Phreatobacter oligotrophus: one gene and its partner. The protein of the gene in region 2 interacts with the protein of the main gene of each other region in a pairwise test. Links are inferred from orthologs where the notes say so. Each region holds a gene or a part of one and is shown on either strand. Other genes may lie near its edges. The genes, in order: pheT and secD.

Evidence for each region.
Region 1: the proteins of secD (region 2) and pheT interact in binary tests that used the Escherichia coli proteins (3 or more experiments, as listed by UniProt). The link is inferred for Phreatobacter oligotrophus from one-to-one orthologs.

What each region holds. Positions count from the first base shown.
Region 1 is NZ_PZZL01000007.1:21,051-29,424, forward strand. What follows is about bases 2,831-5,879. They hold pheT (phenylalanine--tRNA ligase subunit beta), read right to left. Parts: upstream 5,540-5,879; coding sequence 3,122-5,539; downstream 2,831-3,121. Other genes in these bases: pheS (phenylalanine--tRNA ligase subunit alpha), read right to left, coding at 5,553-5,879. Outside these bases: C8P69_RS15790 (acyl-CoA synthetase), read left to right, coding at 1-447; C8P69_RS15795 (leucyl aminopeptidase family protein), read right to left, coding at 696-2,078; C8P69_RS15800 (isochorismatase family protein), read left to right, coding at 2,237-2,827; more of pheS, read right to left, coding at 5,880-6,635; C8P69_RS15815 (Rieske 2Fe-2S domain-containing protein), read right to left, coding at 6,698-7,756; rplT (50S ribosomal protein L20), read right to left, coding at 7,868-8,233; rpmI (50S ribosomal protein L35), read right to left, coding at 8,283-8,374.
Region 2 is NZ_PZZL01000004.1:8,919-17,186, forward strand. Bases 2,383-5,325 are described here. They hold secD (protein translocase subunit SecD), read left to right. Parts: upstream 2,383-3,017; coding sequence 3,018-4,634; downstream 4,635-5,325. Other genes in these bases: C8P69_RS09825 (ATP-binding protein), read right to left, coding at 2,383-2,558; yajC (preprotein translocase subunit YajC), read left to right, coding at 2,640-2,969; secF (protein translocase subunit SecF), read left to right, coding at 4,660-5,325. Also shown: C8P69_RS09820 (LysM peptidoglycan-binding domain-containing M23 family metallopeptidase), read left to right, coding at 1-1,383; more of C8P69_RS09825, read right to left, coding at 1,530-2,382; more of secF, read left to right, coding at 5,326-5,616; C8P69_RS09845 (Mth938-like domain-containing protein), read left to right, coding at 5,618-6,016; C8P69_RS09850 (phytoene/squalene synthase family protein), read left to right, coding at 6,023-6,907; C8P69_RS09855 (DUF1127 domain-containing protein), read right to left, coding at 6,911-7,075; C8P69_RS09860 (MgtC/SapB family protein), read right to left, coding at 7,212-8,268. UniProt on the Escherichia coli protein: Part of the Sec protein translocase complex. Interacts with the SecYEG preprotein conducting channel. SecDF uses the proton motive force (PMF) to complete protein translocation after the ATP-dependent function of SecA.

The DNA of each region.
Region 1 (8,374 bases), on a different replicon or contig from region 2:
GGCTATTTCGACAATCCCGAGGCCAACGCCAAGTCCTTCCGCGACGGCTTCTTCCGCACAGGGGACCTCGGCCACCGCGATGAGGAGGGCTATGTCTACATCACCGGCCGGGCCTCCGACATGTACATATCCGGCGGCTCCAACGTCTATCCGCGCGAGATCGAGGAGGTGATCCTCACCCATCCTGCGGTGGCGGAGGTGGCGGTGCTCGGCGTGCCCGACCGCCGCTGGGGCGAGGCCGGCATCGCCGTGCTCGTGGCGCGGCCGGGGGCGTCGGTTGCGGAGGGAGACATCCTCAGGCACCTCGACGGCAAGCTCGCGCGCTACAAGATGCCCAGGCAGGTCGTGGTCTGGGACGAGCTGCCGAAATCCGGCTACGGCAAGGTGCCGAAGAAGCTCATCCGCGAGATGCTGATCGAGAAGGGGACCGTCAGCGCGGAGGGGTGAGGCGGCGGGCGGAGTGGCTCGGCCCGGCGCCCCTTCACCTCCTCGCGGCGGGGGAGCTGGGGGTGTGCCTGCGGAGGCCGGTTCCGCGCTCCTTCTCCCCTCGTGGGAGAAGGTGGCGCCGTCAGGCGCCGGATGAGGGGGCGCGTGTCGCCCGCTCACGCGGGCACCCTCTCCCACGAGGGGAGAGGGATCAACCTCCCTACGCGCAGCGCGAGGAGGGTGCGGGTGAGGCTATTCTTCTCTGGTGCTCACCCGAACCGGCTTTTCAGCACCTCGAACAGCGCCCGCGCCGCCTGCATCTCGCCGCCCTGCGGCCGCCCGGGCTTCTCCGACGGCACCCAGCCGAAGACATCGGCATGCAGCCAGCTTCCCGCCTTCTCGACGAAGCGGGCGAGATAGAGCGCCGCCGTGATCGAGCCCGCAAAGCCGCCGGTCGTGACGTTGTTCATGTCGGCGACCTTGCTGTCGAGGCCGCTCGCATAGGGCTGCCAGAGCGGCAGCCGCCAGACCGGATCGCCCACCGCCATTCCCGCCGCGGCGAGCTCTGCGGCCAACGCGTCGTCATGGGTATAGACCGGCGGCAGGTCCGGCCCGAGCGCCACCCGCGCCGCGCCCGTGAGCGTGGCGAAATCGGCAAGGATCACCGGTGCCTCCTCGTCGGCGAGGGTCAGCGCATCGCAGAGGATGAGCCGCCCTTCGGCATCGGTGTTGCCGATCTCGACGGTGAGGCCCTTGCGGGTCGGGAAGACATCGCCCGGACGAAACGCGTTGCCGGCAACGGCATTCTCCACAGCCGGCACAAGAAGCCGCAGCCGGACGGGAAGGCGCGCCGCCATGATCATATGCGCGAGGCCGATGGCCGCCGCCGCGCCGCCCATGTCCTTCTTCATCAGCAGCATGGAGGAGGAGGGCTTGAGGTCGAGCCCGCCCGTGTCGAAGCAGACCCCCTTGCCGACCAGCGTCACCTTCGGATGCTTCTCGTTGCCCCAGACGAGGTCGACGAGGCGCGGCGCCCGCGGCGAGGCAGCGCCCACCGCATGGATCATCGGGAAGTTCTGCTTGAGGAGATCATCGCCGACGATGGCGGTCACCTTGGCGCGGTGGCGCTTGGCGAGGTCGCGGATCGCGGTCTCGAGCTCCGCCGGGCCGAGGTCGTTGGCCGGCGTGTTGATGAGGTCGCGCGCGATGGTCGTCGCCTCGGCGGCCTGCGTCACCGCCTCGCCGTCGACGCCGGAGGGCACGACGAGCAGCACCTCCTTCGCCGACCCCTTCTTGTAGCGGGAGAAGCGGTATTGCCCGGCGATCCAGGCAAAGGCGGCGCGGGTCAGGTCGCCGGGGTCGTTGGCGAAGTGGTAGAGGCCGGCCGGAAGCTGGCCGGGCAGCTTGCCGACGAGCAGCGGATCGCGATGGCGCGCGTCCTCCGGCTCGATGCCGAACAGCACCGCACCCACCGCGCCCTTGGCGTCGGGAAGGATGGCCGTACGGCCGGACTTCGGCTCGAAGCCCGTCGCCTCCAGGAAGGTCTGCTGCGCGGGCCTCAGCCGGGCCTTCACCGCGGCAAAGGTCTTGGGCGTGACGAAGGTCACGGAGGTGGCGCCGGCCGTGCCGGAGGGGCGAAGAAGCGGGTGCATGGGGATCCTGTGCCGCAGCGAGGCGGCCACGCTAGGCCTGCGACACCGCCCTGTCACCCCGCGCGTACCACGCATGAGGCCCCCGCTCGCGCCGCGGTTTACGCCGGTGCGTCGAGCGCCTTTGATGCGCGCCCCTCTCCGCTGCCCGAGGCAAAGCCATGACCGCGCCGAAAACCCTGCTCGAGCTCGCCGGACGCTCGCCCCAGCCGCCGAAACTTGCCGAGTCCATCCTCGTCCTCATCGACATCCAGAACGAATATCTGGAAGGCCCCATCGCCCTCCCCGGAGCTGCGCCGGCGGTGCAGAAGGCGGCCGACCTGCTGGCCCGCGCCCGGGCGGCCGGCGCCAAGGTCGTCCACGTCGCCCACAAGGGTGGCAAGGGCTCGCTCTTCGACCGCGAGGCCCATCGCGGCGCCATCGTCGACGCGGTCGCGCCCGTGGCCGGAGAGGCCGTGGTGGAGAAGCCGCGGCCGAACTCGTTCTCCGGCACCAACCTGCAGGAGTTGGTGGGTCCGCCCGGCCCGACGCTGATCTTCGCCGGTTTCATGACCCATATGTGCGTGTCGTCGACGGCGCGCGCCGCCCTCGACCTCGGCTATGCCGCGGCGATTGCCGCGGATGCCTGCGCCACACGCGACTTGCCGAAGCCCGGCGGCGGCGTCATCGATGCGGCGAGCCTGCACACGGCCGAACTCGCCGCGCTGGCGGACCGGTTCGCCGGCGTGTTCACAGTAAGCGAGATCGTCTGAGGGCGAAGGGCTGCATCACCGAAGTGCGTCCTTCGAGGCTCGCTGCGCTCGCACCTCAGGATGAGGGAGGTGGAGGTTGGCAGGCCGCAGGCATACTCAAGGGAGCAGTTGGCCTTGAACCGGCCGGACTGCAAGTCTCCCACATCCTCATCCTGAGGTGCGAATCCGGGCGATGCGACAGCATCGTCCCGGACGAGCCTCGAAGGACGCACTTGCGACGTGCAAGCCCAGTTCAGCGGGCGCTGCGCGCCGACCTCTCCCCGCCGGGGAGAGGTGAAGCCGAAGCACCTGACCTCACGCCCGCAGCGTGCCGCCGGTCTTCTTGGTCACCTCGGCGACGATCTTCGCGGCCACCGCGTCGATCTCGGCATCGGTCAGCGTCTTGTCCTTCGGCTGCAGCGTCACCGCGATGCCGACCGACTTCTTCGCCTCGTCGATGCCCTTGCCCTCGTAGACGTCGAAGACCTGCACGCCGGTGATGAGCTGCTTGTCCACGCCCTGCGCCGCCTTGACGAGATCGCCGGCCTTCACCGTCCGGTCGACCAGGAAGGCGAAGTCGCGTTCCACCGGCTGGAAGGGCGACAGGACGAGCTGCGGCTTCGCCCGGGTCGGGCGCGCCTTGGGCGGCGGCAGCTTGTCAAGGATGAGCTCGAAGGCGAGCACCGGGCCCTTCACGTCGAGCGCCTCGAGCACCCGCGGATGCAGCTCGCCGAAGGCGCCGAACACCGTCTGCGGACCCATCTGGAACGTGCCGGAGCGGCCGGGATGGAACCAGGCCGGACCGCCCTGCACCACCTGGATGCCGGCCATCGGCGCGCCGGCGGCGGCGAGCACCGCCATCGCATCAGCCTTGATGTCGTAGACGTCAGCCGCAGCCGAACCCTGCCAGTGGCGACCGGCGCCAGCGGGCTTGGCAAGGCCACGGCGCAGGCCCGTGGCGGCAATGAACTGGTCCTCGGGGCGGTCGCCCTTGAACACCTGGCCGACCTCGAACAGCGCCACGTCGCCATAGCCGCGATCGGCATTGCGCTGGGCGGCGGTGGCAAGGCCGACGAGCAGGGTCGGCCGCATGTCCGAGAGATCGGAGGCGATGGGATTGGCGAGCGCCAGCGCCGGCTGGCCGCCGCCGAAGAGCTCCGCCTGCGCCTTCGAGATGAAGCTCCAGGTCACCGCCTCGACCATGCCGCGGCTGGCAAGGGTGCGCTTGGCGATGCGCGTGCGCTTCTGGATGAGGGTCAGCACCGGCTTCGGCACCGTTCCGCCGCGGTCGAGCGGGGTGGAGGGCACGCGGTCGACGCCGGCAATGCGCATCACCTCTTCGGCGATGTCGGCCTTGCCATGCACGTCCGGCCGCCACGAGGGCGGCGAGACCTTGATCATCGGGCCATTGCCGGAGACGTCGAAGCCGAGATGCTCGAGGATGCGCTTCTGCTCCCGATCGGAGACCTCGAGGCCGGTGAGGCGCTTGGTCTCGTTCAGCGGGAAGTTGATGACGAAGCCGGTATCGGGAATGGCGCCCTCGAGCGTCACCTCGGAGGGCACGCCGCCGCACATGTCCATGACGAGGCGGGTGGCCAGCTCGACGCCCGACAGCGTGAAGTTCGGATCGACGCCGCGCTCGAAGCGATAGCGCGCATCGGTGACGATGCCGAGGCTGCGGCCGGTGCGGGCGATGTCCATCGGGTCCCACAGCGCCGACTCGATCAGCACGTCGGTGGTGCCCTCGTCGCAGCCGGAATGCTCGCCGCCCATGACGCCGGCAATGCTCTCGACGCCATTGTCATCGGCGATGACGGTCTCGTTGCCGGTGAAGCCATAGACGCGGCCGTCAAGGCCGAGCACGGTCTCGCCCGCCTGCGAGCGGCGGACGACCAGCGTGCCCTTCACCTTCTTGGCGTCGAAGACGTGGAGCGGGCGGCCGCGGTCGAAGGTCACGTAATTGGTGACATCGACGAGGGCATTGATCGGGCGAAGGCCGATGGCCTTGAGGCGCCGCTGCATCCATTCCGGCGACGGGCCGTTCTTGACGCCGCGCACCAGGCGCAGCGCGAAGGCCGGGCAGTACTTCTCCTCGCCCTGGGCGAAGGCGAGCGAGACCTTCTGCGGGTTCGGGAAGGCGCCCTTCACCGGCTGGACCACGTCGGTCTTGAGCTTGCCGAGGCCGGCCGCCGCGAGGTCGCGGGCAATGCCGTGGATCGAGGTGCAGTCCGGACGGTTCGGCGTCAGGTTGATCTCGATGACCGGATCGGAGAGGTGGGCCCAGTCGACATAGCGGGCGCCGACCGGCGCATCGGCCGGCAGGTCGATGATGCCGTCATGGTCCTCGGAGATCTGCAGCTCGGCCGCCGAGCAGAGCATGCCGCGGCTCTCGACGCCCCGGATCGTGCCGACCCCCAGCGTGATGTCCTTGCCGGGAATGTAGGTGCCGGGCGGCGAGAAGACCGACTTCATGCCGGTGCGGGCATTCGGCGCGCCGCAGACGACCTGCACCGGGGCGCCCTCGCCCGTATCCACCATGCAGACGCGCAGGCGGTCGGCGTTCGGGTGCTGCTCGGCCGAGACGACATAGGCGATGGTGAAGGCGGCGAGCTTCGCGCCGGGATCATCCACCGCCTCGACCTCGAGGCCGATGCGGGTGAGCGTCTCGGTGATCTCGGCGAGGGAGGCCTCGGTCTCGAGATGGTCCTTGAGCCAGGAGAGCGTGAACTTCATCGGATGTCTCCCCTCAGCTCGACAGGCCGCCGGCCAGCGTCGGCAGGTCGAGCGGGCGGAAGCCGTAATGGCTCAGCCAGCGCACGTCGGCCTCGAAGAACTGGCGGAGGTCGTTGATGCCGTATTTCAGCATGGCGATGCGATCGATCCCCATGCCCCAGGCGAACCCCTGGTAGATGTCGGGATCGAGCCCGCAATTGCGGATGACGTTGGGATGGACCATCCCGCAGCCGAGGATCTCCAGCCAGTCCTCGCCTTCGCCGAAGCGCACCTCGCCGCCCTGGCGGTTGCACTGGATGTCCACCTCCATCGACGGTTCGGTGAAGGGGAAGAAGGAGGGGCGGAAGCGCATCTTCACGCTGTCGACCTCGAAGAAGGCCTTGCAGAACTCCTCGAGGATCCACTTGAGGTGGCCGATGTGGCTGCCCTTGTCGATGACCAGGCCCTCGACCTGGTGGAACATCGGCGTGTGGGTCTGGTCGCTGTCGCAGCGATAGGTGCGGCCCGGGCAGATGACGCGGATGGGCGGCTTCTTCGACAGCATGGTGCGGACCTGCACCGGCGAGGTGTGGGTGCGCAGCAGCAGGCGCTCGCCATCCGCCTTCGGGTTGAAGAAGAACGTGTCGTGCATCTCGCGGGCCGGATGGCCCTCGGGGAAGTTCAGCTTGGTGAAATTGTAGTCGTCCGTCTCGATATCCGGGCCTTCGGCGATGGCGAAGCCCATATCGGCGAAGATGGCAGTGAGCTCATCCATCACCTGGCTGATCGGGTGGATGCGCCCCGCCTCGGTCGGGCTCTCGCGCACGGGCAGCGTCACGTCGATCGTCTCGGCGGCAAGCCGCGCATCGAGGGCCGCGGCCTTCAGCACGTCGCGCCGGGCGGTCAGCGCTTCCGTGACGCGGTCCTTCACCTGGTTGATGGCGGCGCCGGCGGTCTTGCGCTCCTCCGGGGCCATCTGGCCGAGGGTCGCGAGCAGGGCGGAGATCGAGCCCTTCTTGCCGAGGGCGGCGACGCGCACCGCCTCCAGCGCGGCCTCGTCGGCGGATGCCGCGATCTGGGCCATCAGGTCGTTTTCGAGCGTGGAAAGATCGGTCATCGGGTCACACGGGCTATCGGGCTGGTGTCGTTTGGCGGCTGGCGGGGGCGCGGTCAAGCGCCTCAGCTGCGCCAGCGGAGCGTCATCGGCTGGATGGGATTTTCGAAGGGCTTGCCGTCGGCCTGCGCCTTCACGAAGGCGTCCTTCACCCGCATCCACCAGCGCGCCTGGGTATCGGCATCGTTGATGAGCATGAGCTTGGGATCATGGACGAGGCCCTCGCGCTGGCGGATCACCACGACGCGGTCCTGGTCGAGGAAGACGCGCATGAGATGCTCGACCAGGGGCTTCGCCGCCGAGAGCCAGCCGGCGGAGACCCAGAAGAACTGGTGCACCTCGGTCTCGCCCTCGTTGACGGGCGTGATGGCGGTGAGCCCTGTCGCCTGCATCTTCGAGCCGCGGATGTTCTCGATCCGAAGGCCCGGCAGCATGTAGCTGATCTCGGTGGTCACCGGGGTGCCGAGGATCTTGTAGGCGATGTTCTGGGGGGGAAGTTCGTGGCGCACCATCGACCAGCCGAGCTCGGAGGGCGCGAAGACCTTCTCCTTCGGCCGGAGCTTCTTGGCGCCCTTCTTGAACCACCAGGAGGTGTGGACATAGGCCGCGTGGGTCGGGTCCATGAGCCCGAAGGCGGCATGGTCCATCGAGCAGTGGAAGGGCAGCATGCAGTGGAAGCGCGGCGCCTCGCCCGCGTCGAAATCGGGCATCAGCGGCGGCGCGGGATAGCCCGCCTCGGCCGGCGTCTCGCCGGCGCGCGGCACGAAGACCCAGACGAGGCCCTGGCTCTCGACGCAGGGGTAGGAGGGCGTGCAGATCTTCGAGAGGTCCATCTGCTGGCCCTCGCGCAGCGACGGGATCTCCACGCAGGTGCCCGTCTTGTCGAAGCGCCAGCCGTGGTAGCAGCACTGGACAGAGGTGCCGTCGAAGGTGCCATAGCGCAGCGGAATGCCGCGATGCGGGCAGGCATCGCGCAGCGCGAAGACCTCGCCCGAGGCGGTGCGGCCGAACAGCATCGGCTCGCCGAGCAGCGTCTTCGCCGTCATCGCGCCGGCTTTGAGGTCGCGGCCCGGCAGCGCCACGTACCAGAGCCCCTTGATGATCTCGGCCGTCAGTCCCTGCATGTCCTCACCGTGCGCACGAAAGCGTCGCTTCAGTCCGTGAAAGGACAAAGCCCGCGCCACCCCCCGGGGAGGGTCGCGCGGGCTTTGATGTCGTGATCCCCGAGAGGAGGATCAGGCGTTCGCCGGCAGCGATCCCTTGGCCTTTTCGACCAGGGCCGCAAAACCCTCCGGCGCCGTGATGGCGAGGTCGGAGAGGACCTTGCGGTCGACGGCGATGCCGGCGCCGATGAGGCCGGCGATGAAGCGCGAATAGGTCAGGCCGTGCTCGCGGACAGCAGCGTTGATGCGCTGGATCCACAGGGCGCGGTAGTTGCGCTTCTTGTTGCGACGGTCACGCGTCGCGTACTGCATCGACTTGTCGACGGCAGCCTTTGCGGCGCGGATGGTGTTCTTGCGGCGACCCCGGAAGCCGGAGGCGGCCTTCAGGACCTTCTTATGCTTGGCGTGGGACGTGACGCCCCTTTTGACGCGGGCCATGGCTGATCTCTCTTACAATCTCGTGGAGGTTCTTCGCGAAACGGGTCGATCAGCCGTTCGGCAGGAAGTACCGCTTGACGTTGTAGGCATCGGTCTCGAACAGGGCAGTGGTGCCGCGATGCTCGCGGATTTGCTTGTTGG
Region 2 (8,268 bases):
TCGCCGCCGCCGGCGACGGCCCAGGGCGGCTCGCCCTTCGGCCAGGGCGCCGATCCCGGCATGACTACCGGCACCGTGACCCCGCGCCCGGCCTTCGGCTCCTCCAACCCGCAGACGCCCGCCGTTCGCCAGATGGCCATGGGTCAGACGACGGCCGGTGGCCCGGTCTCGGCCGGCCGCGGCGGCTGGTCCTCCACCGGCGGCACCGCCATCCGCGCCGCTGCCGGCGATACGCCGGAGGCCCTGTCGCGGCGCTACGGCGTGCCCGCTGCCGCCATCGCGCAGGCCAATGGCATGTCCGGCAACCAGGCCTTCAGTGCCGGACAGAACGTCATCATCCCCACCTATTCCATGGCCAATGCCGGCCAGGCCGCCGCCGCCCCGGTTGCCGCGGCGGCGCGCCCGGCGACCGATCTCGTCCGCCAGCCGGCCGAGGCCCAGGCCCGTGCCCAGGCTCCTGCCGCCGCTCCGACCCGGACCGCTGCCGTCGCGCCGGCCCAGCAGCAGGGCCGCTTGTCCTGGCAGTCCGGCGCCCAGCCGGCGGCTGCGACGCCCGCTCCGGCGGCTACCGCTGCCCGTCCGGCTCAGGCCACCCGCGGCACCCACACGGTGACCGGCGGCGAAACCCTCGCCGGTGTCGCCCGTCGCTATGGCGTGCCGCGTGACCAGCTTGCCGCCGCCAATGGTCTCCAGCCCAGCCAGTCGCTGCGGACCGGTCAGGTGCTGCGCCTTCCCGCCGTTCAGGCCTCCACGCCGGCCGCCACCCGCCAGGCTGCCGCAACGCCTGCGCCGACGCCGGCGCCCGCCGCCGCTCCCACGGCCCGCCGCGAGCAGGCCCAGCGCGCCGTCGCCGAGGCCCAGGCCACGCCGGCCGGCCGCCAGGCCGACCCGCAGCCGACCGCCGCGATCCCCTCGCAGGCCGCCATCACCCAGTCGACGGCGCAGCCGTCGCCGGCCGCCGCTGCCGAAACCGCCTCCGCAACCGCCGAGGCTCCCGCTCGCGCCGCCAATGCCGAGCCGCAGTTCCGCTGGCCGGTGCGTGGCCGCGTGGTCGCCGGCTTCCGCGCCGGCACCAATGACGGCATCAAGCTGTCGGTGCCGCAGGGCACGCCGGTAAAGGCCGCTGAGGACGGCGTCGTCGCCTATGCCGGCAACGAGCTGCGCGGTTACGGCAACCTCGTGCTGGTGCGCCACTCCAACGGCTACGTGACGGCCTATGCCCACAATTCGACGATCGCGGTGCGCCGCGGCGAGCAGGTTCGCCGTGGTCAGACCATCGCCGCCGCCGGCCAGACCGGCAACGTCTCCTCGCCGCAGCTCCACTTCGAGATCCGCCGCGGCGCGACGCCGGTCGATCCGATGACATTCCTCGGCGCGAACTGAGGAACGAGGCGTCACCACCTTTCCCGGGGCAACCGGGCACGACTAGTCGATCGGTCCTCTCCTGCGACCTCCAAAGGGACCGGTCATTTTCGGGGCGGCACGGCGGTGCCGCCCCACTTGTTTTTCAGGGTCAGTTTGCGCCGGGATCAGGCCTCGAGGCGCACGCCAAGGCGGCCGGCCAGGTCCTGGACGAACTGCCAGGCGACGCGGCCAGAGCGCGAGCCGCGCGTGGTCGCCCATTCCAACGCCTCGGCGCGCATGCGCTCGGCATCGGCCTTGAGGCCGAAATGCTCCGCATAGCCCTCGACCATGGCCAGATACTCGTCCTGGCTGCACTTGTGGAAGCCGAGCCAGAGGCCGAAGCGGTCCGACAGCGACACCTTTTCCTCGACGGCCTCGCCCGGATTGATCGAGGTCGAGCGCTCGTTCTCCATCATGTCGCGCGGCAGGAGATGCCGGCGGTTGGAGGTGGCGTAGAAGATGACATTGTCCGGCCGGCCCTCGATGCCGCCTTCGAGCACCGCCTTGAGCGACTTGTAGGAGGTGTCGTCGTGGTCGAAGGAGAGATCGTCGCAGAAGACGATGAAGCGCAGGTCGGTGGCGCGCACCAGCGCCATGAGCTGCGGCAGGCTCTCGATATCCTCGCGGTGGATCTCGACCAGCTTCAGGTTGGCGGAGAGGCCCTCGGCCACCCTCTGCCGGTTGACGGTGGCATGGGCGGCCTTGACCAGCGAGGACTTGCCCATGCCGCGGGAGCCCCACAGCAGGGCATTGTTGGCGGGCAGGCCCTCGGCGAAGCGCCGGGTGTTCTCGATCAGCGTGTCGCGCGCCCGGTCGATGCCCTTGAGCAGCACCATCTCCACGCGGTTGACCCGCGGCACCGGATCGAGGCGCGGTCCGTCGGGGTTCCACACGAAGGCGTCGGCCGCCGCGAAGTCAGGCCGGGGCGGCGGGGCAGGGGCCAGCCGCTCGAGCGCGGTGGCGATGCGTTCCAGAAGAGCGTGGGAGAGGGGATCGGACACGGGATGCCTCCGGCGACGGTCGCGGTCCCATGCACCAGCGTGTGTCCCTGCGCAACCGGACCACTGGAAAGACAGGCGCGCGGCAGCTACATGAGCAGTCCCGACGCTGCGTCCGCGACCTTTCGTTGCGGGGGCGTGGCGGCATCGTTGCATTCGACGCCTTCGTGGCTATAGTCCGCGCCGAAATTCCGCCCTGCTGCGCCTCCGAGCGGGGCCTTCCCACGAGGATCCTTCATGTTCATTACTCCGGCCTTCGCCCAGACCGGTGCGGGCGGCACCAACGACATCCTGATGTCGATGCTGCCCTTCATCCTCATCTTCATCATCATGTATTTCCTGATCCTGCGCCCCCAGCAGAAGAAGGTGAAGATGCATCAGGAGATGATCGGAAACCTCCGGCGCGGCGACCAGGTGACGCTGTCCGGCGGCCTGATCGGCCGGATCACCAAGGTGGTCGACGACACGACGATCGAGCTCGAGATCGCCGACAACGTCCGCGTTCGCGCCGCCAAGCAGTTCGTCTCGGAGCTGCGCTCGAAGAGCGAACCCGCCGACGAGAAGTGAAGCCACTCCGCACCGGCCGACCCGCCGACAGCCGAGGATGACCGATCGATGCTGAGCTTCACCCGCTGGAAGGCGACGCTGATTCTCATGACCGCCTTCGCGGTCATGCTGCTGGCGACGCCCAACCTCATGCCGCAGTCTTGGGTGGACAAGCTGCCGCGGGCGTTGCGCACCCACATGACCCTCGGCCTCGATCTCCAGGGCGGCGTCGACCTGCGCCTGCAGGTCGATTCGGACGAGGTGCGGCGGACCATGCTGGAGAACCTGCGCGACGACGTGCGCCGCGTGCTGCGCGATGCGCGCCTTCAGGTCCAGAACATCGGCTTCCAGGGCAACGCGGTCGTCGTGCGCCTGCGCGAGGGCCAGAACGGCGACCTCGCGCTCACCGAACTGCGCAAGATCCCGCAGGCGATAGGCGGCGCCTTCTCGACCACCGGCCAGTTTGATTCCGAGGTCTCGCGCTCCGGTGACACCTTCACCGTCACGGCCACCGATGCCGGCATCCGCGACAAGGTCTCCCGCGCCGTCACCCAGTCCATCGAGGTGGTGCGCCGCCGTATCGACCAGCTCGGCACCACCGAGCCGGTCATCCAGCGCCAGGGCCTCGACCGCATCCTCCTGCAGGTGCCGGGCGAGAAGGACCCGCGCCGCCTGAAGGACATCCTCGGCCAGACCGCGAAGCTCGAATTCCGCCTCGTCGACCAGTCCATGACGCCGGAACAGGCGATTTCGGGCCGTCCGCCGGCCGACAGCGCCATCCTCTATGAGGAGGTCAAGGAGGGGAATCGCGTCGTCCAGCAGATCCCCTACGTGATCCAGCGCCGCGTCATCGTCTCGGGCGAGGAGCTGATCGACGCCCAGGCCGCGTTCAACGCCCAGCAGGCGGAATGGGTGGTGAGCTTCCGCTTCAATGCCTCGGGCGGCCGCAAGTTCGCCCAGACCACCACCGAGAACGTCAACCGGCCCTTCGCCATCGTCCTCGACAACAAGGTGATCTCGGCGCCGGTCATCCGCGAGCCGATCCTCGGTGGTTCTGGCCAGATCTCCGGCCGCTTCACGGCGGAGAGCTCGGCGAACCTCGCCCTGCTGCTGCGCGCCGGCGCGCTGCCCGCTCCGCTTACCGTCGTCGAGGAACGCACCGTCGGCGCCTCGCTCGGCCAGGATTCGATCACCTCGGGCACCCGGGCCGCGATCATCGGCTCGATCTTCGTGCTGGTCTATATCTTTGCGACCTATGGGCTTTTTGGCCTTTTCGCCAACATCGCCGTCATCGTGAACGTCGTCATGATGTTCGGCCTGCTCAGCCTGATCGGCGCGACGCTGACGCTGCCCGGCATCGCCGGCATCGTGCTGACCGTCGGCATGGCCGTCGACTCCAACGTGCTGATCTTCGAGCGCATCCGCGAGGAATCGCGCGCCGGCCGAAGCGTCATCGCCTCGATCGATGGCGGCTTCACCAAGGCCATGGGCACCATCATGGATGCCAACGTCACCCAGCTCCTCACCTCCATCATCCTGTTCTACCTCGGAACAGGCCCGGTGAAGGGCTTCGCGCTGACGCTCGGCCTCGGCATCGTCACCACCATGTTCACCGCCATCACCTTCACGCGCTACCTCGTCGTGCTGTGGCTGCGCTGGTTCAAGCCGGCGCGGGTGCCGATGTGACCGGACGGCAGGGAGACTGAAGACCGTGCGCCTGCTCCGACTCATCCCGGACGACACCAAGTTCGGTTTCATGCGGTTCCGTCCGATTGCCTTCGGCATTTCGGCCTTCATCGCCGCTGCGACCATCATCGGCTTCCTGACGATCGGCCTGAACATCGGCATCGATTTCAAGGGCGGCACCCTCGTCGAGCTTCAGACGAAGCAGGGCAACGCCAATCTCAGCGAGCTGCGCACCCGCCTGCAGGCCGCCAATGTCGGCGACGTCCAGCTGCAGGAGTTTGGCGGTCCCAACCTCGTCATGCTGCGCTATGGCGAGCAGCCCGGCGGCGAGCGGGGACAGCAGGCGGCCTTGCGCCGCGTCACCGGCCTGATCGAGGCCGATTACGACATCCGCCGCACGGAGGTCGTCGGTCCGACCGTGTCGGCCGAGCTCGTCCAGATGTCGGTCATCGGCGTGATCCTCTCGATCCTCGCCGTGCTGATCTACTTGTGGTTCCGCTTCGAATGGCAGTTTGCCGTGGCGGCGATGATCGCGACGCTGCACGACGTGACGGCCATCATGGCCTTCTACATCTTCACCCAGTCCGATTTCGACATCACCTCGATCGCCTCGGTGCTGACCATCATCGGCTATTCGCTCAACGACACCGTCGTGGTGTTCGACCGAATCCGCGAAATGATGCGCAAGCACAAGAAGATGCCGGTGGCCGAACTGCTCGACATCGCCATCAACTCGACCCTGTCGCGCACCACCATCACTGCCACCACGACCTTCCTCGCGCTGCTCGGCCTGTTTTTCTTCGGCGGCGAGGTCATCCAGGGCTTCACGGCCTCGATGCTGGTCGGCGTCATCATCGGCACCTATTCGTCGATCTTCATCGCCTCGCCCATCCTCATCTATCTCGGCCTGCGCACCGGCGGCTTCGGCGCCACGCGCCAGGCGGAGGAGGAGGGCGACGCGGCGGCCAAGGCCCGGGCCTGACGTGGCCCGCGGCGAGCCGATCCGCGTCCTCCACGACGGCTTCGTCCCCGGTCGCTTCGCCATCGACGCCTATGGGCGAGGCGGCTTTCGCTTCGCCGACATGAGCCATCGCGGCTCCATCCTGGCGCTGCCCTCGGGCATTCATGCCTGGCCAGTCATGTCGCTCACGGATGTCGGCGTGGAGAGCTTCGACAAGGCCGTGGCCGAGCGGGCCGCCATCGATGTGCTGCTGCTCGGCACCGGCCCGACCCCAATTCCGGTTGATGATGCGATCCGCTGGATCCTGCGCGATGCCGGCATCGGCCTCGAGGTCATGGCGACCGGCGCCGCGGCGCGCACCTACAACATCATGCTCGGCGAGAATCGCCGCGTCGCTGCCGCCCTCATGGCGGTGGATTGAACCGGCATGGACGTTCCGCCCCGGCCCGAGGCTCTCACTGCTGCCTTCGCCCATTGCGACGCGGCCGTGCGCGAGGGCGACAAGGACCGCTGGCTCGCCAGCCTCTTCGCGCCGGAAGACAGGCGCGCCGACCTTCTGGCGCTCTATGCCTTCAACCTCGAAGTGGCCTCGGTGCGCGAGCGCGTGCGCGAGGCGCTGCCCGGCGAGGTCCGCCTGCAATGGTGGCGCGATGTGCTGGAAGGCGCGGGGCGGGGGGACGTCCAGTCCCATCCCGTGGCCGCCGCCCTCCTCGACGTGGTGCAGCGCCACCGCCTGTCGGTCGCCCCGCTTGTCGCCTTGATCGATGCGCGGGTCGCCGATCTCTACGACGACCTCTTTCCGACCGTCGGTGATCTCGAAGGCTATTGCGGCGAGACGAGTTCGGCCGTGATGCAGATGGCCGCCCTGATCCTCTGCGGAGGCGACGATCCCCGCTCGGCCGATCTCGCCGGCCATGCCGGCATCGCCTATGCGGTGGCGGGGATGTTGCGCAGCTTCGCGCCGCTGGCTGCCGCCGGACGCGTCCAGCTTCCTGCGGAGATGCTGGAGGCACAGGGCGTCACGCGCGAGGACATCGTCGCGCGGCGGAAGCCGGAGGCTGTGCGGTTGGTCCGGAACGAGGCGATCGCCCTTGCGCGGCGCCATCTCGCGGCGGCCGAAGCGGCGATGAGCGGCGCCGATCGGCGGACGCTGGCGGCCTTCGTGGGTCTTGCGACAGTCGGGCCGCGGCTCGACCGTCTCTCGCGGCATACGGATCCCTTTGCGCCGGCCCCCGACCTGCCGCAATGGCGCAGGCAATGGGCCATGTGGCGCTGGGCCCGGCGCTGGGCGCGGCAGGATCGCCGCGCCTGATCGTCAGGCGGCGTCGGCAACCTTGCGGGCGATGTACTCGATCTCGCCGCGCTGGAAGCCGAGGTCGGCCAGGGCGCGGTCATCGAGCTGGGTCAGCTCCTCGCGGGTGCGCAGGTAGACAATGTGGGCCTTGAAGCGGGCGATCAGGGCGTTGAGCAGGTACAGCATGGCGGACAACCTCGAACGGACAGACGATCATTCGTTCGCGAACGATCTGACGCTTACATAGTCATTTTGCTGCAGTTGCGAGATGAGAAATTGTGCACCGCAGCTATGCCTTGGGCACATGGGGCGTTAACGGCGATTAACCAAGCATCGCCAAGGCGATGAAGGTCGCCGCGCCGGCCGCGAGCGCGAGGCCCGAGACCCCGGCGAAGATCGCCCCGAAACGTCCCGACCCCAGCGCCAGTCCGTAAGCCGCCTTGGCCAGGGTGTTGGCCGCGACGGCGATCAGCATGGCGCGGGCGGCGGCCTCGACGGTCAGGCCATGGCCGGCAAGCCCCGCCGCGGTGATCACCGGCGCGTCCACGTCGGCAAGGCCGGAGAGGGCGGAGACCGCGAAGACGCCCGCATCGCCGAACCAGGCTGCTCCCGCGCGCGTGGCGAAGGCGATGGCGCTGAGCAGGACGGCCAGCTGGATGACCCGCCAGAGATCGAAAGGATTGGTGGCGGCGGCCTCGGCATGGTCGCCGGTGTCCCGGCGCGCCAGGATGAGCGCGGCTCCTGCGGCGACCAGCGCACCGGCGCCAAGGGCCGGGCCCACCAGCGGCAGGGCCGCTGGCGCCAGTGTCGCGATGATCAGGCCGGTCCGGACATACGAGACGACACCGGCCGCCAGCGCTCCGGCCGCGAGGCGCGGCGCATCTCCGCCTTCGGCGGCGTGGCGGGCATTGGTGATGGTCGCAGCCGTCGAGGAGAGAAGCCCGCCGACCGCTCCGGCCACGAGCTCGCCGTGCCGTTCGCCGAGCAGCTTCACCGCGACATAGCCCACGAAGGAGATGGCCGCGAGCAGGATGGCGAGCGTCCAGATCCGCGCCGGCGAGACCCCGCCGAAGGGGCCGATGGGGTCATTCGGCACGAGCGGCAGGATGACGAAGGTCATGGCCAGCAGCACGATGGCCGCCCGCAGTTCCGCGAAGGTGAGCGCCTCGACGAAGCGGTGAAGCCCCTCCCGGGCCGCCAGGATGCAGACGAGGATGACGCCGCCCGCCCCGGCGATCCGGAGATCACCGATCACGGCCAAGGCGCCGAGTGCGAAGGGGACCATCGCCGCGGCGACCGAGGTGACGGAGAAGCGTCCCTCGGCGACCTGTTCGCGATACTGGAACAGGCCGAACACCGCGGAGAGGCCAAGGAACATG